Regions from separate parts of the Oryzomonas rubra genome, predicted to be linked through region 1. Evidence: riboswitches for the same ligand, from Rfam matches in the RefSeq annotation. Region 1 holds a riboswitch; each other region holds the start of a gene.
What was found. Region 1 has a riboswitch for cobalamin ahead of ET418_RS03610 (TonB-dependent receptor plug domain-containing protein). Riboswitches for the same ligand answer to the same signal wherever they lie in the genome.
Positions count from the first base shown of each region.

Region 2: it holds a riboswitch for cobalamin, as region 1 does, so the genes downstream of both, ET418_RS06425 (energy-coupling factor ABC transporter permease) here and ET418_RS03610 (TonB-dependent receptor plug domain-containing protein) in region 1, are expected to answer to the same signal.
Region 3: it holds a riboswitch for cobalamin, as region 1 does, so the genes downstream of both, cobU (bifunctional adenosylcobinamide kinase/adenosylcobinamide-phosphate guanylyltransferase) here and ET418_RS03610 (TonB-dependent receptor plug domain-containing protein) in region 1, are expected to answer to the same signal.

Region 1 is NZ_SRSD01000002.1:150,341-160,086, reverse strand. It holds gene ltaE (low-specificity L-threonine aldolase) at 1-264, shown strand, start outside; gene ET418_RS03630 (glycerate kinase type-2 family protein) at 401-1,732, shown strand; gene ET418_RS03625 (metallophosphoesterase family protein) at 1,729-2,409, shown strand; gene ET418_RS03620 (putative DNA modification/repair radical SAM protein) at 2,468-3,754, shown strand; gene ET418_RS03615 (TIGR03915 family putative DNA repair protein) at 3,754-4,557, shown strand; cobalamin riboswitch at 4,701-4,890, shown strand; cobalamin riboswitch at 5,114-5,320, shown strand; gene ET418_RS03610 (TonB-dependent receptor plug domain-containing protein) at 5,332-7,158, shown strand; gene ET418_RS03605 (ABC transporter substrate-binding protein) at 7,158-8,030, shown strand; gene ET418_RS03600 (FecCD family ABC transporter permease) at 8,027-8,998, shown strand; gene ET418_RS03595 (ABC transporter ATP-binding protein) at 8,998-9,746, shown strand, end outside; gene ET418_RS03590 (energy transducer TonB) at 9,743-9,746, shown strand, end outside.
Region 2 is NZ_SRSD01000003.1:278,900-288,645, reverse strand. It holds gene ET418_RS06445 (putative nucleotidyltransferase substrate binding domain-containing protein) at 1-408, shown strand, start outside; gene ET418_RS06440 (sugar phosphate isomerase/epimerase family protein) at 414-1,265, shown strand; gene ET418_RS06435 (energy transducer TonB) at 1,325-2,197, shown strand; gene ET418_RS06430 (cobyrinic acid a,c-diamide synthase CobB) at 2,194-3,594, shown strand; cobalamin riboswitch at 3,714-3,882, shown strand; partial or broken gene ET418_RS06425 (energy-coupling factor ABC transporter permease) at 3,909-4,930, shown strand; gene recO (DNA repair protein RecO) at 4,920-5,651, opposite strand; gene ET418_RS06410 (ChaN family lipoprotein) at 5,757-7,004, shown strand; gene ET418_RS06405 (DJ-1/PfpI family protein) at 7,039-7,665, shown strand; gene polA (DNA polymerase I) at 7,813-9,746, opposite strand, start outside.
Region 3 is NZ_SRSD01000003.1:255,215-264,960, forward strand. It holds gene groL (chaperonin GroEL) at 1-1,484, opposite strand, end outside; gene groES (co-chaperone GroES) at 1,651-1,938, opposite strand; cobalamin riboswitch at 2,291-2,479, shown strand; gene cobU (bifunctional adenosylcobinamide kinase/adenosylcobinamide-phosphate guanylyltransferase) at 2,587-3,120, shown strand; gene cobT (nicotinate-nucleotide--dimethylbenzimidazole phosphoribosyltransferase) at 3,164-4,219, shown strand; gene thiC (phosphomethylpyrimidine synthase ThiC) at 4,243-5,550, shown strand; gene ET418_RS06280 (PPC domain-containing DNA-binding protein) at 5,579-6,001, shown strand; gene cobS (adenosylcobinamide-GDP ribazoletransferase) at 5,998-6,735, shown strand; gene cobC (alpha-ribazole phosphatase) at 6,772-7,374, shown strand; gene ET418_RS06295 (YajD family HNH nuclease) at 7,504-7,818, shown strand; gene ET418_RS06300 (CAP domain-containing protein) at 8,165-8,791, shown strand; gene ET418_RS06305 (hypothetical protein) at 9,001-9,252, opposite strand; gene ET418_RS06310 (rhodanese-like domain-containing protein) at 9,426-9,746, shown strand, end outside.

The DNA of each region.
Region 1 (9,746 bases):
CTGGCCCAGGATCACGCCAATGCCGAGCATCTGGCCAGGGGGCTCGGGGCCATCGACCAGGTCACGGTAACGGGGCAGGCCACCAACATGGTGTTTGCCCGGTTCCCGGAAGAGGCGTGCGCGCCGTTGCAGGCATACCTGGCCGAGCGGGGGATGCTGGTGCAGGTGACCCCCACGACCCGCCTGGTCACCCACCTGGATGTGACGGTAACGGACATGGACGCCTTTGTCCGCGCCGTGAAGCAGTATTTCAGCCGGGGGTGATCGCTCGTCTTGGCTGCTTTCCGACAGCTGATAGAAAGGATGTCGCCATGATAAAGGGGAGTGAAAAACGCCGGGGGAAGACCGCTGGCTACCGGCGCAAGCCGGCCCAAACCGTGTGCGAAGGGCCGATCTGCCTGTGACGGAAACAGCCAGACATACCCTGCACACCCTCTTCAAGGCCGCTCTGGGGGCGGTGGAGCCGGGGGCGGCCCTGGCCCCGCACCTGGACCGGGTGGGGGAGCGCCTGCGCAACGAGGGGCTCCAACGCCTCGTGGTGGCCGGTTTCGGCAAGGCGGCCATCCCCATGGCCCTGGCCGCCCAGGAGCGGTTGGGCGCCCTTATCTCCTCCGGGCTGGTGATCGCCCCCCATGGCACTCCTCCTTTTAAAAAAGGGGAACTGGAAACGATAGAAGTCGCCTTCGCCGGCCATCCCCACCCGGACAGCGCCGGGGAGGCGGCGGCCCGGCGCATCATGGCCCAGGCCCACACCTGCGGCGAGCGCGACCTGCTGCTCCTTTTGATCTCCGGCGGCGGTTCGGCCCTGCTGGCGGCACCGGCCGAGGGGATCACCCTGGAGGAGAAGCGGGTCACGGCCCACCTCCTCATGGCGGCAGGGGCCGATATCTTTGAGTTGAACTGCGTGCGCAAGCACCTCTCCGCCGTCAAGGGGGGGCAGTTGGCCCGCCTGGCCTTTCCGGCGCGGGTTATGGCCCTCATGATCTCGGACGTGCCGGGGGACCGGTTGGACGTGATCGCCTCCGGCCCGGCCGTGGCCGATCCGACCACCTTTGGCGATGCCCTGGGGGTGCTGGGGCGCTTCGGCCTCACGGACAGGGTGCCCCCTGCCGTCCGTCAACGCCTGGAACAGGGGAACGCGGGGATGGTGGCCGAGACCCCCAAGCCGGACGACCCTCTCTTCGCAACGGTGGAGAGCATTGTCGCGGCGCGCAACCGGGACGCCCTCTCCGCTGCCGCCGGGACTGCCCAGGCCCTGGGGTTGGAGGTGAACATTTCGGAAGAGATCGTGGCCGGTGAGGCGCGGGAGGCGGGCAGGCGACTGGCCCATGAGGCGCTACGCTGCCGGGCGAACCTGTCGGCGGGGCAGCGGGGCTGCCTGGTGAGCGGCGGCGAGACCACGGTCACGGTGCGGGGAACGGGCAGGGGAGGGCGCAACCAGGAGTTGGCCCTGGCCTTTGCCCTGGAGGTCGCGGCTACGCCGGGCATCACCCTCCTGTCCGCCGGTACGGACGGCATCGACGGGCCGACCGACGCGGCCGGGGCTATCGTGGATGGGGAAACCGTCCCCCTGGCCCGGCGGGCGGGTCTGGACCCCGTGGCCAGCCTTGCGGACAACGACGCCTACCCGCTGCTGGATGCCTGCGGCGCACTGCTGAGATGCGGGCCGACCGGGACCAATGTGATGGACCTGCAGATTTGCCTGATCACCGGCGGGAGCGTGACGCCATGAGCCGCCGCGTTTTCGTCATCGGCGACGTGCACGGCTGCGCCCGCACCTTGCGGGAGCTGGTCACCAGGGGGGTCCGCCTTACCCCCAGCGACACCCTCTACCTGCTGGGGGACCTGATCGACCGGGGACCGGACAGCAAGGGGGTGCTGGACTTTATCTTCGAGCTGACCGCCGCCGGTTACAATGTGGCCTCGGTGCAGGGGAACCACGAGGAAATGTGCCTGCGCGCCCCCTACGGCCGGCCGGCCATGGATATGTGGACCGCCAACGGCGGCCTGACCACCCTGGCCAGTTTCCAGGCCGACGGCCCGGGGGACATTCCCCACCGCTACCTGGAGTACCTCAACTCCCTCCCCCCCTATATCCTGCTGGATGCGTTCGTCATCGTCCATGCCGGGCTCAACTTCGACCCGCCGCCCCCCTTCGACCCCTTTGACGATACCGAGGCCATGCTCTGGACCCGTTCCGACGTGGTGGATCGGCAACGCATCGGCGGCAGGCGGCTCATCTGCGGCCATACCATGGTCTCGCGCCACCAACTGGAAGCCTCCCTGAAGTCGGACAAGATCATGCTGGACAACGGCTGCGTCACCGCGCGGCGGCCCGACATGGGATACCTGGCGGCCCTGGAGCTGAACAGCATGCGGGTGGTCTTTCAGGAAAACATCGAACGGTAGGACATATTTTGTCGTATTTATTTACTATACTTCTCCGCACCACGAATGCGGGGCCCCCATGAACAACCGGACTTTCGAACAACGCCTGGAAATACTGGCCGACAGCGCCAAGTACGATGTCTCCTGCTCCTCCAGCGGCAGCAACCGCAGGGGCACGCCCGGCGGGGTGGGGAGCACCGCCGTTGCCGGGATCTGCCACACCTGGACCGCCGACGGCCGCTGCATCTCCCTCCTCAAGATTCTGCTCACCAACGCCTGCATCTACGACTGCGCCTACTGCGTCAACCGCCGCAGCAACGACATCCCCCGGGCCGCCTTCACCCCGGCGGAGGTAGTGCGGCTGACCATGGATTTCTACCGCCGCAACTACATCGAGGGGCTGTTCCTCAGCACCGGCGTCACCCGTTCCGCCGATCACACCATGGAGCAGTTGATCGCCGTGGTGCGCAAACTGCGCGACGAGGAGCGTTTCAACGGCTATGTCCACCTCAAGATCGTGCCGGGGGCCGACCCGCTGCTGGTGGCCGAGGCGGGTCGCTACGCCGACCGGGTCAGCGTCAATATCGAGCTCCCCACCCGCCAGAGCCTGGCGCTTCTGGCGCCGGACAAGCCGCGGGAATCGGTGATCGCCCCCATGCGCCAGGTGAGCGGCCTCATCGCCTCGGCCCGCGAAGAGCGCAAGAAATCCCGCAAGGCGCCCCAGTTCGCCCCGGCCGGACAGAGCACCCAGTTGATCGTGGGGGCCACCCCCGAGAGCGACCGGGAGATCGTCACCCTGGCGGAGGGGCTCTACCGCCGCCTGGATATGCGGCGGGTCTACTACTCGGCCTTTGTGCCCGGCTCCAGCGACCGTCGCCTGCCGGCGCTCCCCACGCCCCCCCTGCTGCGGGAGCACCGCCTGTACCAGGCCGACTGGCTGCTGCGCTTCTACGGATTCGCCGCCCACGAGCTGCTGGACGAGGACCGTCCCAACCTGGACATGCGTTTCGATCCCAAGAGCGACTGGGCCGTGCGCCACCTGGACCTGTTCCCGGTGGAGGTGAACAGCGTCGAGTACGAGGTGCTGCTCCGGGTGCCGGGCATCGGCGTGCGCTCGGCCCAGCGCATCGTCGCGGCCCGCCGCCATGCCCGGCTGGGGGAGGCGGAGTTGAAACGGCTCGGGGTGGTGCTCAAGCGGGCGCGCTATTTTCTGACCGCCGGCGGCCGTTACCTGGGGGGAATCCGCCTGGACGGGGCCACCCTGGTGGCGCGGCTCCTGGCGCCGGAGCGGCGTCCGGCCCGGTTGGATCAACTGGAACTGTTTCCGGCGACCCCTGACGCCTCGGCCCTGACGGGGGAGCTGTGATGGTGTGCTACCGCTACGACGGGACCCTGGAGGGGTTCCTCTGCGCCTTGGCTCTGTGCCTCGAATCCGGGGGCGGGGAGGCGGAGTTCCTGCGGCCGGGGGCCGAGAGCGGGGCGGGACTGTTCGCGGGCGTCCCCCGTGATGTGGCCACGGAGCGTGAAACGGCGCTCCGCTTCCGGGAGCGGTTCGTCACGGCGGTGTCGCGAGATGCCTTTGCCACCCTGCGCTACGCCTTTCACAGCGAAGCCGCCGGGGTGGAGGAGCTGCTGTGGCGCTATGTGCTGGTGGGGTTGAAACAGGGGAAACGTCTGGAGCACATGCTGGCCCAGGAGCCGGTCTGCACGGTGAACCGGCTGGCCCGCGCGGTCTCCCACGAGGCCCACAAGTTCACCGGGTTCGTGCGTTTCCGTGAGGTGACGTGGCCCGTGGGGGATTCGTGGGGTGAGGGAGATGGGGAGAAGGGCACTTCGTTCCTTTACGCCCGGATCGAGCCGGCGGTCGACATCCTCGCCTTCATCGCCCCCTTCTTCACGGAACGGCTCAACGACCGCGACTGGATGATCCACGACCTGCGCCGCTCGCAGGCGGCGGTGTTCAACCGGGAGACGTGGCGCTTGGTCAGGGAGGTGGAATTGACCAGCCCGCCCGGCTACACCGCCGACGAGGAGGTGTGCAGCCGCCTCTGGCGCAGCTACTTCCAGCGTATGGCCATACCGGAGCGCCACAATCCCCGGCTCCAGCAGCAACTCGTGCCGTTGCGTTTCCGCGCCCACCTGGTGGAGTTCGGCGGGGAGGAGTCCTGAAGCCGTGGCGCCTTCACGGCTCCTCGCGCCAGGCATGGCTCTGACGTCCGTGTCTCCACCAGAATAGTTTCAATAATGGCCGTTGACACATCATATAGTGCTGTGATATTGATGCTGCGCTAAATATAGCCGATAAAAACAAAAACCGAATACCGGATCACGGTGCCCGCAAGGGCTTGATAGGGAAGAGGGGTGCAGCTCGAAGAGCCATTCCCCCGCGGACCCGCCGCTGTAAGCGATGACGAAGGGCATTACGTCACTGGTCGAAAGACCGGGAAGGCGCCCGGAGGATGAATCGCGAGCCAGAAGACCTGCCCTGATCTCAGCACTCGAAAATTCCCCGTGGTAAGGGAAGAGTGAATCCATTACCAGACTTTGAATACGAAAAGTCCGCTTGATGCTTCGGCACATGCGGACTTTTTTTTATGCCTTTTCCCTGTTTGATGAAGATTTATGGCCTCTGGCTGGCGAGGGCGCGGGACCGGTTATGGGAAAAGACCCTGATCGTCCGGTTCCCCGAAAACGGCGCACCCTAAGCAGAACGATTTCAAAAAGGATTTCGCGCATTAATTAGAGTTATCACCGAATGGATGTGAGGAAGAGGGGTGCCGCTCCCGATGGAGCCATTCCCCCGCTGCCCCGCAGCCGTAATGGGAACGAAACCCCGTCGCGCTCAGCGCGAAACAGCCACTGGGAGCAATCCTGGGAAGGCGGGCGAGTAGGTGGCCCTGAGCCGGAAGACCGCTCCATTCGTAATTTCGAGGGAGGAATGTCATGAAGAAGAACGTTGTAAACCTGTTGTGCGTACTGTTGTTGTCTACCCCGGCCTTTGCCGAACCGCCTGATGCCGTCCTGCCGGAGATCGTGGCAACCGCTTCCCGCTGGGAAGAGTCCGTGGAGCGCGTCCCGCAGGATATGACCGTCATTACCCGGGCCGATCTGGAGAAACGGGGCGTCCCTTTTGTCGTTGACCTCTTGAGGCTCCAGCCAGATGTGCAGGTCGTGCAAAACGGCGGCCCCGGTACGAACGCAACCCTGCTCATGCGTGGCGGCGGCAGCAATCAGGTGCTGGTGCTGGTCGACGGCATCAAGTTCAACAGCCCCACCACCGGTTCCGCGGACCTGTCCACGTTGCTGACCACCGATATCGAGCGCATCGAGATCATCAAAGGCCCCCAGAGCACCCTCTACGGCTCGGAGGCCATGGCCGGCGTGGTCAACATCATCACCAAAAAGGGGGAAGGCAAACCGAAGGCCGGCCTGAGCGTCGAGGGGGGCTCGTTTTCCACCGTCAGGACGGCTGGTTCGGTTTCCGGTGGCACAGACAAGACGAGTTACCGGCTGTCCGCCACCTACTTCGACACCGACGGTATCCCCACAGCCAAAAACGGCTCGGTGCCGAACGGCACCACGAACAAGTCGGTATCGGCTCGGCTCGGCGCCAACCCGGCCGACAACGCCTCCATCGAACTCAACCTGCGCTACGGGGCGGACAAGACGCAGCTCGACAATTACGCCTTCGGAGCCGGGCCGGTGGACACCCGGAACTATAGCCAAAAGCACGAGAACTATCTCGTGGCCGCCACCGGGAGGATTTTCCCCTGGGAGAAGTACGAACAGAGTCTGACGCTCTCATATCTCCGCGATAACCTGAACGCCACGGACCCTGTCACCGCCTACAATAATTACCGGATCAACGCGACCACCGAACTCCTGGACTGGCAACACACGCTTGATCTGCACCCGTTGACCATAACCGGGGGATTTGCCTACCGCTACGAATCGGCCAATAATGAGGGGGCATTCGACGAGTCGATTGACAACAGGGCCGGTTACCTCAACGCCAAACTCGGCCTGCTCGACGATGCCCTGATTCTCAACGCCGGGCTGCGCTATGACGATCATTCGGCCTTTGGCGATGCCGTCACCTACCGGGCCGGCGTGCTCTATAACCTCAAGCCGCTGGAGATGAGATTCAAGGCAAATCTCGGCAGCGGATTTCGGGCACCATCGCTGAATGAGCTTTACTATCCGAACTACGGCAACCCCGATCTGAAACCGGAAAGAAGCATCGGTTACGACGTTGGTGTCGAAAAGGACCTGCTCGACAAGAAGCTGGTGATCGGCGCGACCTGGTTCTGGCAGCGCTACCATGACCTCATCCAGTCGGACCCGAATACCTTCACCGCCGTCAATATCGGAAACGCTCTGACCGAGGGGGTGGAGGTCACGGCAACCGCCCTTCCTCTCGCCGATCTGAAATTGAATGCCGGTTACACCTACCTCAACGCGGTCAACAAGGACACCGGAGCCTCTCTTACGCTCCGCCCACGGAACAAATTCACGTCATCCGTTGAATATACCCTGGCAAAGCTGACGGTGATCGGTGAATACCGGTATGTTGCCAAGCGGTACGATGCGACGCTGAATCGGGACCTGTCCCCCTATGCCCTTGTCAATCTGAAGGGCTCGTATCTCCTGCACAAAAACCTTTCGCTCTTTGCACGAATCGACAATCTCTTCGACAAATCGTACGAGGAGGCCGGTGGCTATGGTACTCCCGGAATCTCCGCCTTTGGCGGTGTCAAGGTTGCGTTTTAGTGGCGCGGAAACTGCGCGGCGTAACGCGGTGGGTTCTCTGCCTGCTCATCCTCTGCGGATGGCATGGGGCCGCGTATTGCACTCCTCGGCCCCCGCAGCGGATCGTCTCCCTCGCCCCGGCCATGACCGAGATCATGTTCTCCCTGGGGCTGGGGGAGCGGATCGTGGGGGTGACCACGGTGTGCGACCGCCCCGCCGCGGCCCGGAGCAAGGCGAAGATCGGCGGCATGGCGAACCCGTCCATCGAGGCGATCGTCGCCCTGAAGCCGGATCTGGTGGTCATGACCAGCGACGGGAACCCGAAGGCCGTGGCCGAACGGCTGGCCCGGCTCGGTATCCGAACCTATGTCTTCACGTCCCGGCGCCTGACCGAACTGCCCGGCGGCATCCGGGAGATGGGCCGGGCTTTGGGGGCCTCTCCCGCCGCCAACCGCCTTGCGGAACAACTGGAGACGGCAATCCGGGACGTCGCGGCGTCGCACCGGGGGAAGCCACCGCAAGCGGGCGCGGGCAGGGGGGGCAGAAAGGCGATCTTCGTCATCTGGCCCAGCCCCCTTATCGTGGCCGGGCCCGGTACGATCCTGGACGATGCCATGAAGATGAGCGGCTTGAACAATATCGCCGCCGACGCCAAGGCCGCCTATCCCCGCTTCTCCCTGGAGGCGGTCATCGAGCGAAGGCCCGATGTGATCCTGATCGGCAAGGGGCACGACGACATGCGGGCGCTTTCCAAGGGATTCCTGAAGAGCATCGGCATGCTCGAAGCGGTGCAGAAGGGGCGGGTCTGCTTCATGGACGACGCCCTGTATCGCCCCGGGCCGAGGATACCGGCGGGCCTGGCGGAGCTGGCCCGCTGCGGGAGGATGCCGTGAAGCGTGCTAACGGCACCGCTCTCGTGGCAACGGCACTGTGCGTCGCCGCGTTGTGCGTCATCATTATCTCGATAGCCAGCGGCCCGCGACTGTTGAACCCCTTTACCATGGACCGGGAAACGTGCCGGACGCTCCTCGCCATCAGGCTCCCCCGGACCGCCGCCGCCCTGCTCATGGGAGGCGCCCTTGGGGCGTCGGGAGCCATCCTCCAGGGGATCTTCCGCAACCCCCTGGCCGACCCGTACATCCTGGGCATTTCCAGCGGCGCATCCCTGGCCGCCTCGTTCGGGCTCATGTTCGGCCTCTCCCTGCTCGCGCTCAGTGTTCCCCTGCTGGCGTTTCTGGGGGCCATCGCAACGGGTGTCGCCGTCGTTATCCTGGGGCGCGGCTGGAAAGGGTTGCAGCCCGACCGGCTCCTCCTGGCCGGCGTGGGCGTCGGCTTCTTCCTCTCCGCCCTGCTCATGCTGGTCATGACCGTTTCCGTGGACGACGGCCTCAGGCGGGCCATCCTCTGGATGTCCGGCGATCTCTCCCTGGTGGATTGGGGGCTGCTCCCCGTGGGGCTCCTCTTCATCCTTGCCGGGTTGGCCCTCGCCGTGGCACGGCGCAAGGGGCTGAACGCCCTGACCCTGGGGGACGATATCGCCTACAGTCTGGGCTTCAACCCGGCGCGGGAACGGCTCGTCCTCTTCATTGCCGCGTCGCTCATGACCGCAGCGTCGGTCGCCATGGGGGGCGTTGTCGGCTTCATCGGGCTCGTGGTCCCCCATGTGGTTCGCCGCCATGTGGGCTCGGACGCCGCCGTGGTGCTGCCGCTCTCGGTGGTCGCCGGGGGAACCCTGCTCTGCGTTGCCGACGCCGTGGGCAGGACCGTCGCCGCGCCGCTGGAACTTCCCGCCGGGGTAATCGCCGCGCTCATCGGCTCCCCCTATTTCATCTTCCTCCTGGGACGGAGGAGGAGCCGCTGATGCCGGAGGATGCCGCCATGACCACGCTCGAATTCGCCAACGTCTCGTTTTCCTACAACCCGCAAGGATTCATGGAGCAGCTGTCCTTTTCCTTGGCCGGTGGGGAACTGGTCGGCCTCATGGGGCCCAACGGCGCGGGGAAGTCGACGATCCTCAAGCTTGCGGCGGGGCTTCTCCCCCCGCAACAGGGGGAGGTACTGGTGGGCAGGCGGGCGATCCGCTCCTATGGCGGGAACGAACGGGCGCAGCTCGTGGCCTACCTCCCGCAGACACTGGATACCCAGGTCCCGTTTCGGGTGGCCGAACTCGTGGGGATGGGGGCGTATCCCCGCGGCGGGGAGGCGGCGCTCACCGTGGGGGAAGCGCTCCATCTCACGGGCCTGGAGGATAAGGCGGCGGCGCACCTGGCCGAACTGAGCGGCGGGGAGCAACGACGGGCCTATATCGCCATGACCCTGGTCCAGGGGGCGCGGGTGCTGCTCCTGGACGAGCCGTTGGCGAGCCTGGACATCAGGTACCAGTTCGACCTGTACCGGCTCCTGAAGGACATTGCCCGGGATAAAGGCGTGTCCGTATGCCTGTCGCTGCACGATATCGGCATGGGAGCCCTGCTGGACCGGCTCCTCCTGCTCAAGCGCGGGCGGGTGGTCGCCGAAGGCGATCCCGGCAGCGTCCTCACGGATGAGATGGTGCGGGACGCCTTCGACCTGGACGATGCCGCCGACAGCTACACGGCGGCGCACCGTGC
Region 2 (9,746 bases), on a different contig from region 1:
GGCATAGGGATGATGGGGGGGTGGCGTCTGGAGAAGAGCGGACCGCAGCGCGGGCTGTTCAGGCTGTTCGAGCATGCCCTGCTGCCGCTCTCGGCCGCGGTCGCCGCCCTGGCCCTGATCCACCGGGTCGATGCCCCCGATATCCCCCAGCGTATCCGGGTGCTGCTCGGGCGCCAGGCATTGGATGTGGATACCGCCGAACGTTTGCTGCAGTCCTGGCATATCCTGAACGAACTGCGCCTGATGCGGGAACGTGAATTTTTCCCGGCCAGGAACAATGGGGCGGCTCTCTACCTGGACGTCACGAACCTGGACGAAGATACCCTCGGTATGTTCAGGGATGCGCTGGATACCGTCGGGACGGTCCAGCGTCTGGTGAGTGTCGTCTATAACGGGACGGAAGAGTAGCCGCCGTGCAGATCACGCTCTCCACAGGCAGCCTCTTCACGTTCCCCTTGCCGCGGATCTTGGACCTTGCGGCGGCCGCCGGTTTTGACGGGGTCGAGTTGATCATCAACCAGGACTTCCAGAAGATCAACCCGGTCAGGCTGATCAGGTCGCTGCAGCAGATCACGGTGATCCACTCCATCCATGCGCCCTTCATGCCCCTGGATGGCTGGGGCGGCCCGGCGGATTCCCTGCGGCGGAGCGTGGCCCTGGCCGCGGAATGCGGTATCCCGCTGGTGAATTTTCATCCGCCGTCGTGGATGAGCTTTGAGATTGGCTACTGGCGCTGGCTCTACAGCGTGATCGATTTTCAGAAGGACGTGGGGCTGGATGGCCTGGTGACCGTCACCTTGGAGAACATGCCCTGGGTGGGCAGGATGAAGATCAATCCCCATATCCTGTCCAGCACCCAGCGGATGATCGAGTTCATCCGTGACCACAACCTGTTCATGACCTTCGACTGTACCCACATGGGATCGGGCAAGGCCAATTTTATCAACGACTTTTACCAATTTTACGAATCAGGGCGCATCAGGAATATCCATTTTTCCGATTACGGGCAGGGGCGGGAGCATCTTTTACCGGGGCACGGCATGCTGCCGCTGACTCGCTTCCTGAACCACTTGCGAAACACCGATTATCAGAGTACGGTAACGCTGGAACTTGATCCGTCCGAATTCCCCAAAGCGGAGCATATCATCCTGGAAAGCCTGAAAGAAATCCTGATGTACCTGCGCGCCGAAACCGGCAAGCAAGACGATGCAGTATTGAATTACGACCGGGGCTTCCAGGCCGTTCCCCTGCCCGAGGCGGGGTAGCCGCCGCCCGACGGCGGCATATCCGATTTTTTATCTTTTTTTCCGAGTGACCACCCTGCATGTCTGACAAATATATCGAAAAAACCTTTATCTATCTCCTGGTAATCTCCGTGGCGCTGCATGTCGGCATGTTTGCCCTGATGTACTATCTGCCCCACGAACAAAAGCCGCCTCCCAAGGAGCCGGTGTTCATCGACATACAGCAGATCCCGGAGCTGAAGCCCCAACAGCCCACGCAGCAGGAGACAAAGCGCTTCTCCGAGCAACGGCAGCGTGTCCCCCGTGAGACGGCCCCCCGCGGGAACGCCCCCCGGGACAGCTTCGGGCCGGCGCCTCAGCCGGCCGCAAAGCCCCAGCCCCAGGAGGCCGGGAGGAGCGCGCACCGGCAGGCCCCCGTAGGCAAACAGTCCCAGACGTTGCCCCCAAGACGCCAGGAATCCCCCCTGGCGCCCGGCTCGTCGGTTTCCAGCCTGCTCAGGCCAAAGTCCCAGAGTAGCGCGCCGCAGATTTCCCCGCACCAACTCTTCCCGAGTGCGCAGCGTCTGGCCAAGCTTGAAGAGGGGTATCGCCGCAAATTCGAGAACGACGTAGCCGAGGGGGACACCCGCTTTCTCAACAGCGACGACATCCAGTTCGGTTCGTTCCTGCGCCACTTCGAAACCGCCGTGTACGGCGTCTGGCGCTACCCCCAGGAAGCGGCCATGAAGGGGATCGAGGGGGTCACGCCGGTGCGGATCACCTTCAATCGGCGCGGAGAGATCGCCAAGGTGGAACTGCTGGAAAGCTCCGGCGCACGGATACTGGATGACGAGGTTCTGCGCACCCTGCGCTCCATCGGTCCGGTGGGGTCGTTCCCCCGGGGTTATGACAAGGAAGAGTTTCATTTGATCGCATTTTTCCAGTACGGCGGCGCAAGACGGTCGTTGCGGTGACACGGCGCGCCTTTCTCATCGCCGCTCCCCAGAGCGGTTCCGGCAAGACCACCGTGGCGCTGGCCGTCATGGCCGCCTTCAAACGGCGCGGGATGACGGTTGCGCCCTTCAAGTGCGGCCCTGATTTCATCGATCCCGGCTACCATCGCCTGGCCACCGGTCGCCCCTCCGTCAACCTAGACGGCTGGATGTGCCCGGAGGAGTTCGTGGCCGGTACCTTCCGCCTGCATGGGAAGGGGGCCGACGTGGCGGTCATCGAAGGTGCAATGGGGCTGTTCGACGGCATAGGCCACGCATCCATGGAGGGGAGCAGCGCCCAGGTGGCCGCCATTTGCGGCGTGCCGGTGGTGCTGGTGGTCAACGCCCGTGGCATGGCGGCCAGCGCGGCGGCCCTGGTCAAAGGGTTTGCCGGGTACGACGAACGCGTCAGGATTGCGGGCGTAATTTTCAACAATGTGGGGAGCGAGTCCCACGGCGAGCTGCTGCGCCAATCCCTGGCAGCGGCACTGCCGGAGTTGACGGTCTTCGGCTGTATCCCCCGGGACGAATCCCTGGGGATACCGTCGCGGCACCTGGGGTTGGTCACGGCCGAGGACAACCCGCTGTCGCCCGACTACCTGGAGCGCCTGGCCGCTCTGGCGGAGAACCGTCTGGACCTGGGGGGGCTGGCAGACATTCAGGTCCTCCCCGGCCCCCCTTTTCTAAAGGCGGGGACTTCGCGGGATGCCTCCACGGGGGAGATTCCGCCCGTCCGTATCGCCGTGGCCCGGGACGCGGCCTTCTGCTTCGTGTACGAGGACAACCTGCGCCTGTTGCGGGAGGCGGGCACCGAGATCGTCCCGTTTTCGCCCCTGGCGGATGTGCACCTGCCGGCCGATATCAACGGCATCTACCTGCCGGGGGGGTACCCGGAGCTGTATGCCGAGCGCCTGGCCGCCAACGGCGCCATGAAGGCCGCCGTGCGGGACGCCGTCGAGGCGGGCATGCCGGTGTATGCCGAGTGCGGCGGCTTCATCTACCTGACCCGCGGCATGGAGGCCGGGGAGGGGCAACCGGCGGCCGATTTCGTCGGCGTCTTCCCGGTGCGGGCGCGCATGTTGCCGAAACGCAAGGCGCTCGGGTATCGCCAGGTCGAATGTGCGGCGCATTCCGGTGCCATAGCCGCCGGGGGGAGCGCCCGCGGCCACGAGTTCCACTATTCGGAGGTCGGGACGATGCCCGATCGCATTGAACGGTGTTACCGGGTGTCCCGACAGGGGAGGGAGTTTGGCCGGGAAGGGTATCGCTACAAAAACTGCCTGGCGTCCTACATCCACCTGCATTTCGGCAGCAACGGGGCAATCGCGCCTACCTTTGCAGATGCCTGCCGAAAGTTTGAGGTATCCCCGAATTCGTGACGCCTTCATGGCTCCTCTCCCTCGGCATGATGCCTCATGGGCGGCGATGGACCCCGGCGTGGCGCTCGATCCATTGTTCAGACTGGATTCGGGTTGTCTTTTGCCTGTTGCCGTGCTACAAAATCGAAACTGCTTCCGGTCCAAGGGAAGCCGGTGCGAATCCGGCGCTGCCCCGCAACTGTAAGGGGGGACTGTCACCGCAGGAGGCCACTGTCCGTAAAGGATGGGAAGGCGCGGTGACGGGACGATCCCCGAGTCAGGAGACCTGGCTGGAAGCCGCATAAACACTCCGACCGTGGGGAAGGGAGCGTACCATGAAACATCCTGCGTTACTGTTGTTGTCCGTTTGCCTGCCTGTCGTTCTTCTGCCGTCCTCTTCATTTGCCATGCACATCTCCGAGGGGATTCTGCCCTTTTCCTGGGCAGCGGTCTGGTTTGCCGCGTCGGCGCCCTTTTTGGCCCTGGGGTTGCGCAGCCTGACGCGCCGTTCGGCCCACGACCTGTCCAGCAAGCCGCTGGTGGGGATGGTGGCGGCCGTGGTGTTCGTCATCTCCTGCATGCCGGTGCCGGTGCCGACCGCCGGGACCTGCTCCCACCCCTGCGGTACGGGGTTGGCCGCGATCCTGCTCGGCCCTGCCATGGGAGTTGTGGTGGCTGCGGTCGCCCTCTTGATCCAGGCGCTCTTTCTCTCCCATGGCGGCCTCTCCACCTGGGGCGCCAATCTCTTTGCCATGGGGGTTGTCGGTTCCTTTACCGGGTTTATCGTGTTTCGAGGCGTGCGCGCCTGCGGCGCCGGACCGGTTGCGGCCGCCTTCGTGGCCGGACTCCTGGCCGATTGGGCCACCTACGCCACGACCGCCATGATCCTGGCGGCCGGTATCCGGGGGACGAGCCCGTTCTGGCCCCTGGCCGGCAAGATCGCCCTGGCGTTCGTCCCCACCCAGTTGCCCCTGGGGATCATCGAAGGGGTCATCACCGCCGGCATGGTCTCACTGCTGCGCAAAAAACGCCCGGACCTGCTCGCCCGCACCGCTTTGGCGGGAGTCGACGGAGGGAAACGATGAAACGCCGCATCATCATGATAAGCGTGTTGTTGTGGTCAGTGGCAACGGTTTCCCCGGCTGTGGAACAGTGGCAGGGGATCGATGAAACCGTTGTTCAGAAGATCGCCAGGGAACATGGCCGCGAGGCCAGAAAGCCGCTGATCGATACCGGCGAGGGGGATATACAGTTGTTCGTGTTCCTGCTGGCGGGGGCGGTGGGCGGTTTTGCGGCCGGGTATTGCTGGCGCGCCCTTTTGGACGGCAGGAAGAAGGATGACAGGACTAAGGAGTGACCTGTCCCAGAAACTCCAGGCTCTTCAACCGGCGTCCGGCATGGGTGGCGATGGCCCGGTCCAGAAGCGCCCCCCCTTCCGTCAGGAGGTCGGGCGGAAAGACGACCTTGCCGAAGGTGCCGGTTGTCATGCAGGCGCCCAGGGCTTTGAGGGCTGAGGGATGCAGCGGCCTGCCGGTCGGGGCGCAGGCCCGGCACACCGGTTCGCCGTTCTCCTGCAAAAGTACGCCGGCAGTGCCAAAGGGCGTGTCGCAGCGGGGACAACTCTCCAGCGAGGGGCGATAGCCCAGGATGTTCAACAGATTGATTTCAAAGAAACGGCGGTCGCTATCATCGGCCGCCGTTTCCGTTTCCAGGCGATCCAGGTAGGCGGCCAGCAAACGGTAGAGTCGCGGCAGGGGGTGTCCTTCGGGGGTCATGGCCTCCACCACCTCGCAGGCATAGAGCGCATGGGCAATGGCGGGCAGGTCGCCACGGATGCGGGGGTAGATGGTGACGATCTCGGCCTGTTGCAGCCCTGCCAGTCCCTCCCTGACCCGGACCTGGGCCTCGATGCGGGCAAAGGCCTCCAGCGCCGCGCCGAAACGCTTGCGGCTCGTGCGCGCACCGCGGGCAAAGGCCTTGATGCGGCCATGCTCCAGGGAGAACAGCGACGCGATCCGGTCGCTATCGCCGTAATCGAGCGTCGAGAGGACTATGGCCTGAAGTTTTTCGGCATGCATGGGCGGCCCATTGATCTGTTGAAATGTGGGATGGATTTATTTATTCTAGGCCAAGACACAAGGCAAGAAAAAAGTTCACGTACCCCTTTCTCACGAGGAGGCAGTATGGTCCGTTTCTCTCCATTGGTTTCCGTAGTCGCCCTGGGCCTGTTCGCCATGACCGCCTGTGCCCCCGTCGGCAGGCAGGTGATGGGCGACCCCCAGGATCCTTATCCGCTCACGGCGCCGCCCCGTGTCGGCCAGATCGTTCACCTGCCGACCGGCACCCTGGTCAGCCCGGCCCAGATGCTGGCCGTGGCCACGGACGCGCGCATCGTCTATGTCGGCGAGACTCATGACAACCCCGCCTCCCACCGCCTGGAACTACAGGTCCTCCAAGCTCTCGCCGAGCGCTATCCCGGCCGCCTGGCACTGGGCATGGAGATGTTCGTGCGCTCCCAACAGCCGGCCCTCGACCGCTGGGTTGCCGGCGAGCTGGATGAAAAGGCCTTTCTCAAAGAATCCCGCTGGTTCGAAAACTGGAACATGGATTTTGCCTATTACCGCGACCTTTTGGACCTCGCCCGTGAACGACACATCCCGGTCATCGCCCTGGATGCCGAGAAGAGCCTGGTGAAGGCGGTGCGCAGCACGGCCCCGGAACAACTCGGCCCGGCCGAGCGGGCCCAGTTGCCGGAACTCGACCTGACCGATCCCTACCAGCGCGGCCTGGTAACGGCCATCTTCGGCGATCACAGCCACGGGGGGATGGCGATCGATGGCTTTATCCGCGCCCAGACCCTGCGGGACGAGACCATGGCCGAATCCGCGGCCCGCTACCTGGCAAGCCCGGACGGCGGGGACAAACACTTGCTGGTGGTCGCCGGGGGTGATCATGTCAGCAGCGGCTTCGGCATCCCGCGCCGGGTATTCCGTCGTCTCCCCGCCTCCTCGGTCATCATCGGCGGCAAGGAACTCGACATCCCGCCCGACAAACTGGATCGCCTGATGAATGTCACGGTCCCCGATTTCCCCATGGTGCCGTACGATTTCCTGGTGTACCAGGCCTACGAGGACCTGCCCGAACCAGGGATCCGTCTCGGCGTGATGATCGAGCCGGCGCCCGGCGGCCGCGGTCTGGCGGTAAAGGGGGTGCTGCCCGGCTCCAATGCCGAACGGGCCGGCCTGCAACCGGGGGACATCCTGCTCTCTCTCGACGGCGAACCGCTGACGGGAAATTTCGACCTGACCTATGCCGTGCAGCGGAAACATCCCGGCGACCGCGGGGTGGTGCTGGTCGAACGGCAGGGGAAAAGCATGAAGCAGGAGATCGTGTTCCTGGCTCCACAGAAGGGGCAGCACCACGGCAAGTAGCCGTAATCACACCACGGGAGAGCGGGAGGGACGCATGGAGAGGAAACGGGTGGGGATCGTGTTGTTCGACGCCGTTGAGGTGCTCGACTTCTGCGGACCGTACGAGGTCTTTTCCGCGGTGCGGCTTGATGAGGCGAAGCGGCGCGAGGAGCCTTCCCCCTTCGAACTGCTGCTGGTGGCCGAGAAAAGCGATACCGTGACCACCTCGGGCGGGATGAGGGTCACGCCCGACGCCACCTTTGCGACCTGCCCCCGGTTGGATGTCCTGGTCGTGCCGGGCGGTTGGGGCACCCGCAGGGAACTGGGCAATCCGGCCATGCTCCAGTGGCTGCGGGAGCGCAATGCCCACGTGGAGACGCTGGCCTCGGTCTGCACCGGGGCCATGCTGCTGGGCTCTGCCGGCCTGCTCGACGGGCTGCACGCCACGACCCACTGGCGCTCCCTGGATTGGATGCGCGACTCGTTTCCCGCCGTGACGGTGGAGTACGGCCGGCATGTGGTGGAGGACGGACGGGTCGTGACCTCGGCCGGCATCTCGGCCGGGATCGACATGGCGCTCAAGGTGGTTGCCCGTTACCACGGCGAGGAGGTGGCGCGGGCCACGGCCCGGCACATGGAGTACCCCTATCCCGACAGCAATGCGCGCAGGGTGCCGTTGTAGCCTCTAGTGGGCTGTTGAAAACCTCAGGTTGTTCAAAAATAGTCAGATCGTTGCCTCCGCAGAAGGCCCTGCGGAGGCGTAGCAGCGCTACGCCGCACAAAAGGGCTTTCGAGGACGGCTGCGAGATGGCTATTTTTCAACAACCTGCTAGTGCGCCTCGCTCCAGTTCTTCCCATAGCTGATATCCACCTTGAGCGGCACCTTCAGCTCCACGGCGCGGGACATCTCCTCCTCCACCAAACGTTCCATGGGGAGCAGTTCCTCCTCCGGTATCTCGAAGACCAGTTCGTCGTGCACCTGCATGGTCAGGCGGCTCTTCAGCCCCTCGGCCCGTATCCGTCCGTCCACCCGGATCATGGCGCTCTTGATGATGTCGGCCGCCGAGCCCTGGATGGGGTAGTTGATGGCGTTGCGCTGGGCGAAGGCCCGCACGTTGCCGTTGGTGCTGTGGATATCCGGTATGGGGAGTCGCCTCCCCAGGATGGTTGTGACGTATCCGGTCTCTTCCGCCTGGCGGATGCAGGAGTCCAGGAAGCCGACCGCGCCGCTGTGGCGCTCCTTGTAGGCGGCGATGAACTCCTCGGCCGTCTTGCGGGCAATGCCCAACTGCTTTGCCAGGCTGAAGGCCCCCTGGCCGTAGATGATGCCGAAGTTGATGGTCTTGGCCTGGCGGCGCATCTCGCTGGTGACCATCTCGGGGAACAGGCCGAAGACCTCGGCCGCGGTGCGGGTGTGGATGTCTTCGTCGTGGGCGAAGGCGTGGCAAAAGACCGGGTCGCCGGAGAGGTGGGCCAGCACGCGCAGTTCGATCTGGGAGTAGTCGGCCGAGAGGATGACGTGCCCCGGCGGGGCGATGAAGGCGTGGCGGATACGGCGTCCCTCATCGGTGCGGACCGGGATGTTCTGGAGGTTGGGATCGGAGGACGAGAGCCGTCCGGTGGCGGTGACGGTCTGGTTGTAGGAGGTATGCACCCGGCCGGTCCTGGGGCAGACCAGGCGCTCCAGGGCATCGCTGTAGGTGGACTTGAGCTTGGTCAGGCCCCGGTAATCCACGATCAGGCGGGCAACCTCATGCTCCTCGGCCAGGGCGCTCAACACCTCGTTGTCCGTGGACCAGCCGGTCTTGCCCTTGGTCTTCTTGCCGGTCTTCAGCCCCATGCGTTCGAAGAGCACCTCGCCCAGCTGCTTGGGGGAATTGAGATTGAAGGGGGCGCCGGCGATGGCGAAGATCTGCCCCTCCAGTTCCGCCAGGCGGGTTGAAAAGTCTCGGGAAAGTTCTTTCAGCATCGCCCTGTCCAGCAATACTCCGAAATTTTCCATATCGGCCAGGATCGTCACCAGCGGCATTTCTATGGTGTGGAAAAGTTGTTCAAGGCCGGTTGCAGCCAGTTCCGGCCCGAATTTGCGCCGCAGGAGCCAGGTGGCGTCCGCATCTTCACAGGCATAGCGGGAGGCGGCCTGCACCGCCACCTGGGAAAAATTCTTCTGCCCCTTGCCGGTTCCGGTCACCTCGCTGTAGCTGATCATGCGGTGGTTGAGGTGCTCCTGGGCCAGGGCGTCCAGGCCGTGTCCGCTCCGGGCCGGGTTGAGCACATAGGAGGCCAGCATGGTGTCGAACCAGACCCCCGCGACCGTAATGCCGCTGTTGGCCAGCACCTGCATATCGAATTTGATGTTTTGCCCGACCTTGCGCAGCCCGGGATTTACGAACAGGGGGCGCAGGCGTTCCAGCACCCTGTCCCGCGGGAGCTGATCGGGGGCAAGCGGTGCGCCACCCTCACCCTGTTCCCCGGCTTGAGAGTGCGCCGCAAACAACGTCCCCTCCACGTCGGGAAGAGGCGGGGAGGGGGATGAGGCTACGTGCCCCACCGGGATATAGTAGGCCTCATGGTCGCGAAAGGAGAACGACAGGCCGACGATCTCGGCCAGGCGCGGGTCGAGGCTGGTGGTCTCCAGGTCGAAGGCGAATTCGCCGGCCTGCTCCAGGGCCGCGGCCAACGCCTCCAATTCCCCGGCCGCAGTGACGGTCCGGTACCCCTCACTGGAGAGGGTTGCGTGGCCGGTCATCTCCTTGATCAGGG
Region 3 (9,746 bases), on a different contig from region 1:
GGGTCGATGATGCCGGTCTTGATCATGTCAACGTACTCGTCGGAGGAGGCGTCGTAACCGAAAGCATCCTTGCCGTTCTTGACCTTGTCCACCACGATGGAGGCGTCGATGCCGGCATTGTCGGCGATCTGGCGGATCGGAGCTTCCAGGGAGGCCCTGACCACGTTGACGCCGAACTGCTGCTCGGCTGTCAGCTCGAGGCCGTCCAGCACCTTGAGAGCGCGGATGTAAGCCACGCCGCCGCCAGGGACGATGCCCTCGTCAACGGCTGCGCGGGTAGCGTGCAGTGCGTCTTCCACGCGGGCCTTTTTCTCTTTCATCTCGACTTCCGTAGCGGCACCGACCTTGATGACGGCAACGCCGCCCACCAACTTGGCCAGACGTTCCTGAAGCTTCTCGCGGTCGTAATCGCTGGTGGTTTCCTCGATCTGGGCGCGGATCATCTTGACGCGACCCTGGATGGCCTCTTCCTTGCCGTCGCCATCGATGATGGTGGTGTTGTCCTTATCGATGGTGATGCGCTTGGCGCGGCCCAGCATCTCGATGGTGGTCTGGTCGAGTCTGAAACCGACCTCTTCGGAGATCACCTGGCCGCCGGTCAGGATGGCCAGGTCTTCCAGCATGGCCTTGCGGCGGTCGCCGAAACCGGGAGCCTTGACGGCAGCGACGTTCAGCACGCCGCGCAGCTTGTTGACCACCAGGGTAGCCAGCGCTTCGCCTTCGATGTCCTCGGCGATGATCAGCAGCGGGCGGCCGGTTTTGGCGGTCTGCTCAAGAACCGGGAGCAGGTCCTTCATGTTGGAGATCTTCTTGTCGTGGATCAGGATCACGGCGTTCTCAAGGGTTGCTTCCATGCGCTCCGGATCGGTAACGAAGTAGGGGGAGAGATAACCGCGGTCGAACTGCATCCCTTCCACGGTCTCCAGGCTGGTTTCCATGGCCTTGGCTTCCTCGACGGTGATGACGCCTTCCTTGCCGACCTTCTCCATGGCCTCGGCAATGATGTCGCCGATGGTCTTGTCGTTGTTGGCGGAGATGGTGCCGACCTGGGCGATCTCCTTGTGGTCCTTGATCGGTTTGGAGATCTTTTTCAGCTCATCCACGATGGTTTCCACGGCCTTGTCGATGCCGCGCTTGATTTCCATCGGGTTGTGGCCGGCAGCGACCAGCTTGGAGCCCTGACGGTAGATGGCCTGGGCCAGAACCGTGGCGGTGGTGGTGCCGTCACCGGCGACATCGGAGGTCTTGGAAGCGACTTCCTTCACCAACTGGGCGCCCATGTTTTCGAATTTGTCTTCCAGTTCGATTTCCTTGGCAACCGTCACGCCGTCCTTGGTGATCAGCGGCGCGCCGAAGGATTTGTCGATAACGACGTTACGACCCTTGGGGCCGAGAGTAACCTTAACGGCGTCTGCCAGGGTGTTGACACCCTTCAGAATGGCGTTACGACCGTCCTGGTCGAACTTGATAATCTTTGCAGCCATGTTTTATTCCTCCATGTATGAAATTTTTATGGTGTGATCTTATTGCGGCACAGCAAAAGGCTCCAGATGCAAGGCGCGCGAGGAGCGGGGCGCGAGGCGTACCGGAGGTACGTTGAGTGTCCCGCGACGAACGCAACGCCGCAGATGGACCTTCGGCGAAGTCGCTCTATTCTACGATGGCCAGGATGTCTTCTTCCCGCATAATCAAAAACTCTTCACCGTCCACCTTGATCTCGGTGCCCGAATATTTGCCGAACAGGACTTTGTCCCCTACCTTCACGTCCAGCGGCAAAACCTTGCCGTCTTCGGTCTTCTTGCCGTTGCCGGCAGCCACGATCTCGCCACGCTGCGGTTTTTCCTTAGCGGTTTCAGGGATGAAGAGCCCCCCAGCCGTCCTGGTTTCTTCTTCTACCCTCTTGACGAGGATGCGGTCCTGAAGTGGTCTCAAACTCATGTGTCCTTCTCCTTTCTATTACCGTTGGTGGTGTAAAATCATAGACAAGATTAGCACTCGCAACGACCGAGTGCTAACGTAGGGGAATATAATCAACAGGGGGGTAAAAATCAAGGGGTGTGATAATTTTTTTCCCAACAGACCGTTATATTTGCCGAAACGGGTTCATCATCCGATCCGCCCGCCCGATCGGGACAAGTTTTCCGTTTTCAATTTTATGGCAACCGTCTGGTCCACGCGAATTAAATATGCCAGCAAATACGGGCAACTACCGGAATACGCGTAACGACGGCATGCCGCCCGTCACTTTCCGTTTTGACAATTGGTGTGCCGTCTGGTACAAAATCCGCAACTGTTTATCAACCGGTCTGGTGCCGCGCTCTTGATCAGCGCGGTTAAAAGGGAAGAGGGTGCAACTCCCTCGCTGTCCCGCAACTGTAAGGGGGGACCGATGCCGCAGAACGCCACTGGGGAAACCTGGGAAGGCGCGGCAGAGGAATGATCCTCAAGCCAGGAAACCTGCCATGCCGATGCTTTTGGGACCTCCGTGGAACGAGGGGCCGGAGCCGGATAGCATATTCATCCAGGTATTTTCGAGCCCCTGCCCACGTGTTAACTGTGGCAGGGGCTTTTTTGTTGGAGGAACGCATGGCAAAAACTATCTTCATTACCGGCGGGGCGCGAAGCGGCAAGAGCCGTTTCGCCGAGGAACTGGCCCAACAATTCGGCGCGCCGCTCTGCTATCTGGCAACGGCCCAGGCACTGGACGACGAGATGACGGAACGGGTCAAAAGACACCGTCAGCGCCGGGGCGATGCCTGGCAGACCATTGAGGAGCCTCTGCATCTGTCCCATGCCTTGGCCCGTTGCGACGGCACCGGCAAGGCGGTTTTAGTGGACTGCATAACCCTGTGGCTCTCCAACCTGCTCTTTCACTACGAAGAGCGGGACGAAGACGCCGAGGCGTGCATCATGGAGGATGTGCGCCGCCTGACGGCCACCCTGCGTGAGATGCGGACCCCGGTCATTGTGGTGTCCAACGAGGTGGGCCAAGGGATCGTGCCGGAAAACCGCCTGGCGCGCCGTTTCCGCGACATCGCCGGCCAAACCAACCAACTCCTGGCGGCCATGGCGGACGAGGTGTATGTGGCCATCAGTGGAATACCGATCAAGTTGAAATAAATCAGACATTTAGAGAAGAAAACTCACGAAAAGGAGATTACCAATGAATATCGTAGAGACCACGCTGGAACGCATCAAGCCGGTCAACGCCGAACTGCTGCAACAGGCTCAGGCCAAGCTGGACAACAAGACCAAACCCCTGGGCTCCCTGGGCAGACTGGAGGAATTCGGGCGCCGTGTCGCCGCCATCAGCGGCACCATGAATCCCGACACCACCAAGAAGGTCATCTTCACCTTTGCCGGCGACCATGGCGTGACCGACGAGGGGGTTTCGGCCTTCCCGAAAGAGGTCACGCCCCAGATGGCCTTCAACATGCTGGCCGGCGGCGCCGGAGTCAACGTGCTGGCCCGCCATGCCGGGGTCGAGGTACGGCTGGTGGATGTGGGGATGGACTATGACTTCAACGGGGCCCTTGGCCTGATCGACCGCAAGGTGGCCCGCGGCACCAAAAACTTCGCCAAGGGACCGGCCATGACCCGCGACCAGGCTCTGGCGGCCCTGAAGGTCGGCATCGACCAGGCCGACCAGTGCAAGGCGGAAGGGGTGGCCATGGCGGGAACAGGGGAATTGGGCATCGGCAATACGACCCCCTCCTCGGCCATCATCGCCGCCATCTCCGGCATTTCGGTCAAGGACCTGACCCACCGGGGCACCGGCATCAACGACGCCGCCCTGGCGAACAAGATCCGCGTCATCGAACAGGGGCTGGCCCTCAACCGCCCCGACCCAAAGGACCCTCTGGACGTACTGACCAAGGTGGGGGGACTTGAGATCGCCGCCATTGCCGGCCTGGTGTTGGGATGCGCGGCCAACGGCATCCCGGTGGTGGTGGACGGCTTTATCTCCACCGCCGGGGCATTGATCGCCTCGGAAATGCACCCTAATGTGCGCGACTATATCTTTGCCGCCCATGCGTCGGTGGAAATCGGCCACCGTTTCATGCTGGAACGGATCGGCGCCACGCCGATCCTGGACCTGAACATGCGCCTGGGAGAAGGCACCGGCGCCGCCCTGGCCATGGGCCTGATCGAGGCTGGGGTAAAGGTCTTGAAAGAGATGGCCACCTTCGAGCAGGCTGGGGTAGCGGAACAACTATAACCGGACAAGGGGATCATTCCACCATGAAAACTCAGATAGAAGCAGCCCGCGAGGGCATCATCACCCCCCAGATGGCGGCAGTGGCGGCAGACGAGGCGCTGTCGGCGGAGTTCGTGCGCAACACGGTGGCCGAGGGGCGGATCGTCATCCCCTGGAACCACGGCCGCAAGCCCAAGGCAACCGGTATCGGCTTTGGCCTGCGCACCAAGGTCAACGCCTCCATCGGCACCTCCTCGGACATCATCGACTACGAGGCCGAGGTGGCCAAGGCGCGTGCCGCCCTGGAAAGCGGGGCCGATACCCTGATGGAACTCTCCGTAGGGGGCGACCTGGACCGGGTACGGCGCGAGGTGATCGCCTGCGTTGACCTCCCTGTGGGCAACGTACCGCTTTATCAGGCCTTCTGCGAGGCGGCCCGCAAATACGGTGACCCGAACCGGCTCGACCCCGAAGAGCTTTTCGACCTGATCGAGCGGCAATGCGCCGACGGCATGGCCTTCATGGCGGTGCACTGCGGCATCAACCTCTCCACCATCGAACGCCTCAGAAAGCAGGGATACCGTTACGGCGGCCTGGTTTCCAAAGGTGGGGTCTCCATGGTGGCCTGGATGCTGGCCAACAATCGGGAAAACCCGCTCTACGAGCAGTTCGACCGGGTGGTGGCGATCCTGAAAAAATACGACACCGTACTCTCCCTGGGGAACGGCCTCAGGGCCGGGGCCATCCATGACTCCAGCGACCGGGCCCAGATCCAGGAACTGGTCATCAACTGCGAACTGGCCGAACTGGGGCGCGACATGGGGTGCCAGATGCTGGTGGAGGGACCGGGGCATGTCCCCCTGGACGAAATCGAGGGGAACATCAAACTGCAAAAGCGCATGAGCGGCGGTGCGCCCTACTACATGCTGGGGCCGATCACCACCGACGTGGCACCCGGCTTCGACCACATCACCTCGGCCATCGGCGCGGCCCAGTCGGCCCGCTTCGGCGCCGACCTGATCTGCTACATCACCCCGGCCGAGCACCTGGCCCTGCCCAACGAAGATGACGTTCGCCAGGGGGTCAAGGCCGCCAAGATCGCCGCCTATATCGGAGACATGAATAAATATCCGGACAGGATGCGGGAACGGGACAAGGAGATGTCCAAGGCCCGCCGCGACCTGGACTGGGAAAAGCAGTTCCAGCTGGCCCTCTATCCCGAGGACGCCCGGGCCATCCGCGCCAGCAGGATACCCGAGGACAGCGCCACCTGCACCATGTGCGGCAACTTCTGTGCCTCCCGGGGCGCAGGAAAGCTCTTTGCAGATGACCTGAAACAGGATAAGATCTGACGATCACATCGGCAGGAAAAGAGACACCGTGTACAGTTCCATTACATCGCTGTCGTTACGGCTACAGCCGGGGGATGACATTCGCAACTCCTTATCCCGCCTGCTCCTGGATCGGGAACTGCCGGCAGCCTGCGTGCTCAGCTGCGCGGGCTGCCTGAGCCGGGCAGCCCTGCGGCTGGCCGGCAACGGCGGCGGCACCATCATCGAGGGGCCGCTGGAGATCGTTTCCCTCTCCGGCACCCTCTCCCCCCAAGGCCCGCACCTGCACATCGCCTTTGCCGACAGCATCGGCCGCGTGCTGGGCGGGCACCTGCTGGACGGCTGCATCGTCCTGACAACGGCAGAGATCGTTCTAGCGATCCTGCCCGACGTGCGCTTCTCACGCCGCCACGACGCCGCCACCGGCTATGCGGAGCTGGTCATCACCTCTCCTGTCGAAGTAACGCCATGAAACCCTATCTTGTCGCCTTCCAGTTTCTGACCATCATACCACTCCCTTTCAAGGTGAATTGCGAGGCCCGGGACCTGGGGCGTTCCACGGCGGTCTTCCCCCTGGTGGGGCTGACCATCGGCGCCCTGCTGGCCGGGCTCAACTGGCTGATCACCCCCTGGCTGGCCCGGCCGCTGACCGACGCGCTGCTGGTTACCGCCCTGGCCGCCGTGACCGGAGCCCTGCACCTGGACGGCCTGGCCGACGTCTGCGACGGCATCGCGGCCCGGGGCGGCAGGGAACGCTTCCTGGAGGTCATGAAGGATTCCCGGGTCGGCGCAGTCGGCGTCGTCGGCATCGTCCTCGACCTGCTCCTGAAATGGCAGGCCTTGCTGGCGGTGCCGGCCGGCATCAAGATGCAGGCCCTGCTGTTCTTTCCGGCCCTGGCCCGCTGCGCCCAGGTCCTCGCCATGACCGGCGCCCGCCATGCCCGCAAGGAGGGGCTGGGCGCGGTCTTTATCCAGGGCACCGGCAATGCGCGGCTGATTGCCGCCCTGGCCCTGACCCTGGCAGCGGCATTTGTCCTGCCGCCCCTTACCGGCCTCTCCGCCTACGTCGCCGTCATCCTGTTGACCGTGGCGCTGCGCTGCTACTTCCAGCGCCGGCTGGACGGCCTGACTGGCGACGTGCTGGGCTGCATCAGCGAACTGGCCGAAATCGCGGCCCTGGTGGTCATCTCCATCAGGTTTTCCTGATCCTCCCAGACTACCTTTGAAAGGAACCATACAGACATGACCCCGGCAACCCGCATCTACCTCATTCGCCACGGCCAGGTGGAAGGGCACGACCAGCCCCGTTACAACGGCCAAACCGACGTGGGCTTGACCGATGTCGGCCTGGAGCAGTACCATGTTCTCAAGGAGCGCCTGGCCGGAAAACCGCTCTCGGCCTGCTACACCAGCGACCTGTCGCGCTGCGCCATCGGCGCGGATATCATCTGCGGCCAGTTCGGCATCGAACCGGTGAAGAGGCCGGAGTTACGGGAGCTGAACATCGGCGTCTGGGAAGGCCTGACCTGGAAGGAGATCGCCCAGCGCTGGCCCATGGAATGGCAGGCGCGGCTGAACGATCTGGTCAACTACCGGGTGCCCCGGGGCGAGAACCTGCTGGATGTTGAGGCGCGGGTCATGCCGGTCATCGGGGAGATCGTGGAGCGCCACAAGGGGCAGGAGATACTGGTGGTGGGGCACGGCGGGGTCAACCGTATCGTGCTCTTGAACGCCATCGGCGCACCCTTGGCCGGGATGTTCAACATTGAGCAGAACTACGGTTGCCTGAACATCATCGATTACTATGTCGACGGCAGGGCCACGGTCAAGCTGCTGAACGGGTGAACGGCCGTGCAATAAGCCCGTCTGCGGCGTACCAAGGGGCACGCCTCATGCTTCAGGGGCCGCACGCCTTGCATCTGGAGCTTTTTGCCCAGCCGTTGCCGAAACATTTTTTGAGAAAGGAATTTCACCATGACACCCCCAAAACGACCGGTCACGGTCAAACTCCCCTCGGCCGCCGAAGCCGCGGCCCGCATAGAGGCCATGCGGCGGCAAACGGAGGGCAGCGCCAACTACCGGACAAAGTCCTTGAAGATCCACGGCCCGATCTGCGCCAAATGCGGCCGGGAATTCGACCAGTCCAACCTGCACCTGCTGACCGTCCACCACAAGGACGGCAACCACAACAACAACCCTGCCGACGGCAGCAACTGGGAAAACCTGTGCGCCCACTGCCACGAGGACGAACACAGCCGGGATCTGCTGGGGGACTATCTCAGCAAATAGGTTGACCCTGTTTGCTGAGCTACCCTCGGCCAGAATTCCCCCTGCCAGCGGTCCGCAAAAGGACCTCCTCCCCTGAAAATAGCCACTCGTAGCAAAACCCATCAGTACGCTCGCCACACGGTAATTAAAACATCCTGCAGACGTCTGCAACTTTTGTCGTTTATGTAAATTAAATCAGCATCTTGTTCCCAAGCCTACGCAGCTATAACTGCTACATTTTCCGAATAAGGGGACACAACGGCATGAAGACCCGTTCTCTATAATCTTTTGTTTTTTGGGTTTATTTTCTTTTGATGAAGTATAATTTGAGCCAAAGCACTATGATATTTACCGGCGGTTTCGAAACATGAGACTTCTTTGTTCTGCCATCTTTCTGCTTCTGGCGCTGGCCCCACCTGCCGCTGCCCTGGATCACAACCTGGCCGTGCAGGTCCTGGGAGAGATCAACCTGGCCCGCACCGCACCGCGCACCTATGCCACCTTTCTGCGGGAATTCCGCAACCGGTTCCGGGGCACCTATTTCCTGCTGCCGGGCAGCGACACGCGCATGCAGACCCGTGAAGGGGTTAAGGCCGTGGATGAGGCCATCCGGTACCTCTCCCGCCAGAAGCCCCAGCCGCCCCTTACCTGGTCGGACGGGTTGGCAGCGGCAGCGACCGAACTGGCGGAGGAGCAGGGACGCTCCGGCGCCACGGGCCACACCGGCTTGGAGAGTCACGGCATGCGAGAGCGGATCGACCGGCACGGGAAATGGAACCGGCAGATCGCCGAGAATATCGGCTATGGCCCCACAGAGGCCCGGAACATGGTCATGCAATTGATCATCGACGACGGGGTACCGGACCGGGGGCATCGCAAGAACACCTTCAGCGCGGTTTTCAGGACCGCCGGGGTCGCCTGCGGCCCTCATCCGGGTTTTGGAGGCATGTGCGTCATTGATTTTGCGGATACGTTCAGGGAGTATGGAGAATAGACGGCCATCTATTCGGGGAGAGGAGAGGAAAAGTCGGATGCCCGGTGATCCGATGGAAGTTTTATCGGCCTAGGGAAGCCCAGCGCACAATTCTCGGCCATGAGCAGCGTCACCGGCACTATTCTCACCGACTTGGCGGCCCAGACGCTCAAGATCCGCCTCCGCAGATTACCAGACGCAGTTCACCTTCTGTCACCATGGCCACCCAATCACGCCGCGCGCATCATGGGGTGCCCATGGTGGTGATGCCCCCTGGCGCCGTAGTGGGCGTGCCTGATCTTGACGGTATCCAAGGTCAGGGGCCACAGCTTGTCGCAGAATTTCGTGATCGCGTTCCGAGCGAGATCAAGCTCTTCGGTGTCAGATTCTCCCCGCGCCTTGAGTTCACTGATCTCTACCGTCAGGGCATTCAATATCCGTTTCAGTATCTTTGCCCGCGCTTTTCTCATTTCGATTGTCATGGCTGAACTCCTCACCGACATTCATTCATGGTTAGAGTATACTCCATTTGCCGTCTGGATAGAGCCCTGTTTAACGTTTTCCTGAGCCTATTGAATTATTCGGTCTTTTGTGGCTACAGTGGTTTACAGGGTGCAAACGACTATCAGAACAGATTCAGGAGGTGAATAGTACAATGAAAATGGCAAAAACCATGTTTCTGTACCTGGCGTTCGTGCTGGCGTTTTACGTCGCAACAGCCTTTGGTGCCGGCAAGGAATCCGTGGTTATCGACGTCAGGACCGAAGCGGAATGGAATACGGGGCATGTGGAAGGGGCGCGGCTGATCCCCCATGAGCGGATCGGGAAAGATATCGGTACGGTGACAGGGGATAAAAGGACCAGAATCTATCTCTATTGCCGCACCGGTCGAAGAACCGCCCTTGCCTTCGATGTGCTGAAAAAGGCGGGCTATGAGGACATCATCAATCTGGGGACCGTGGAGAACGCGGCCAAG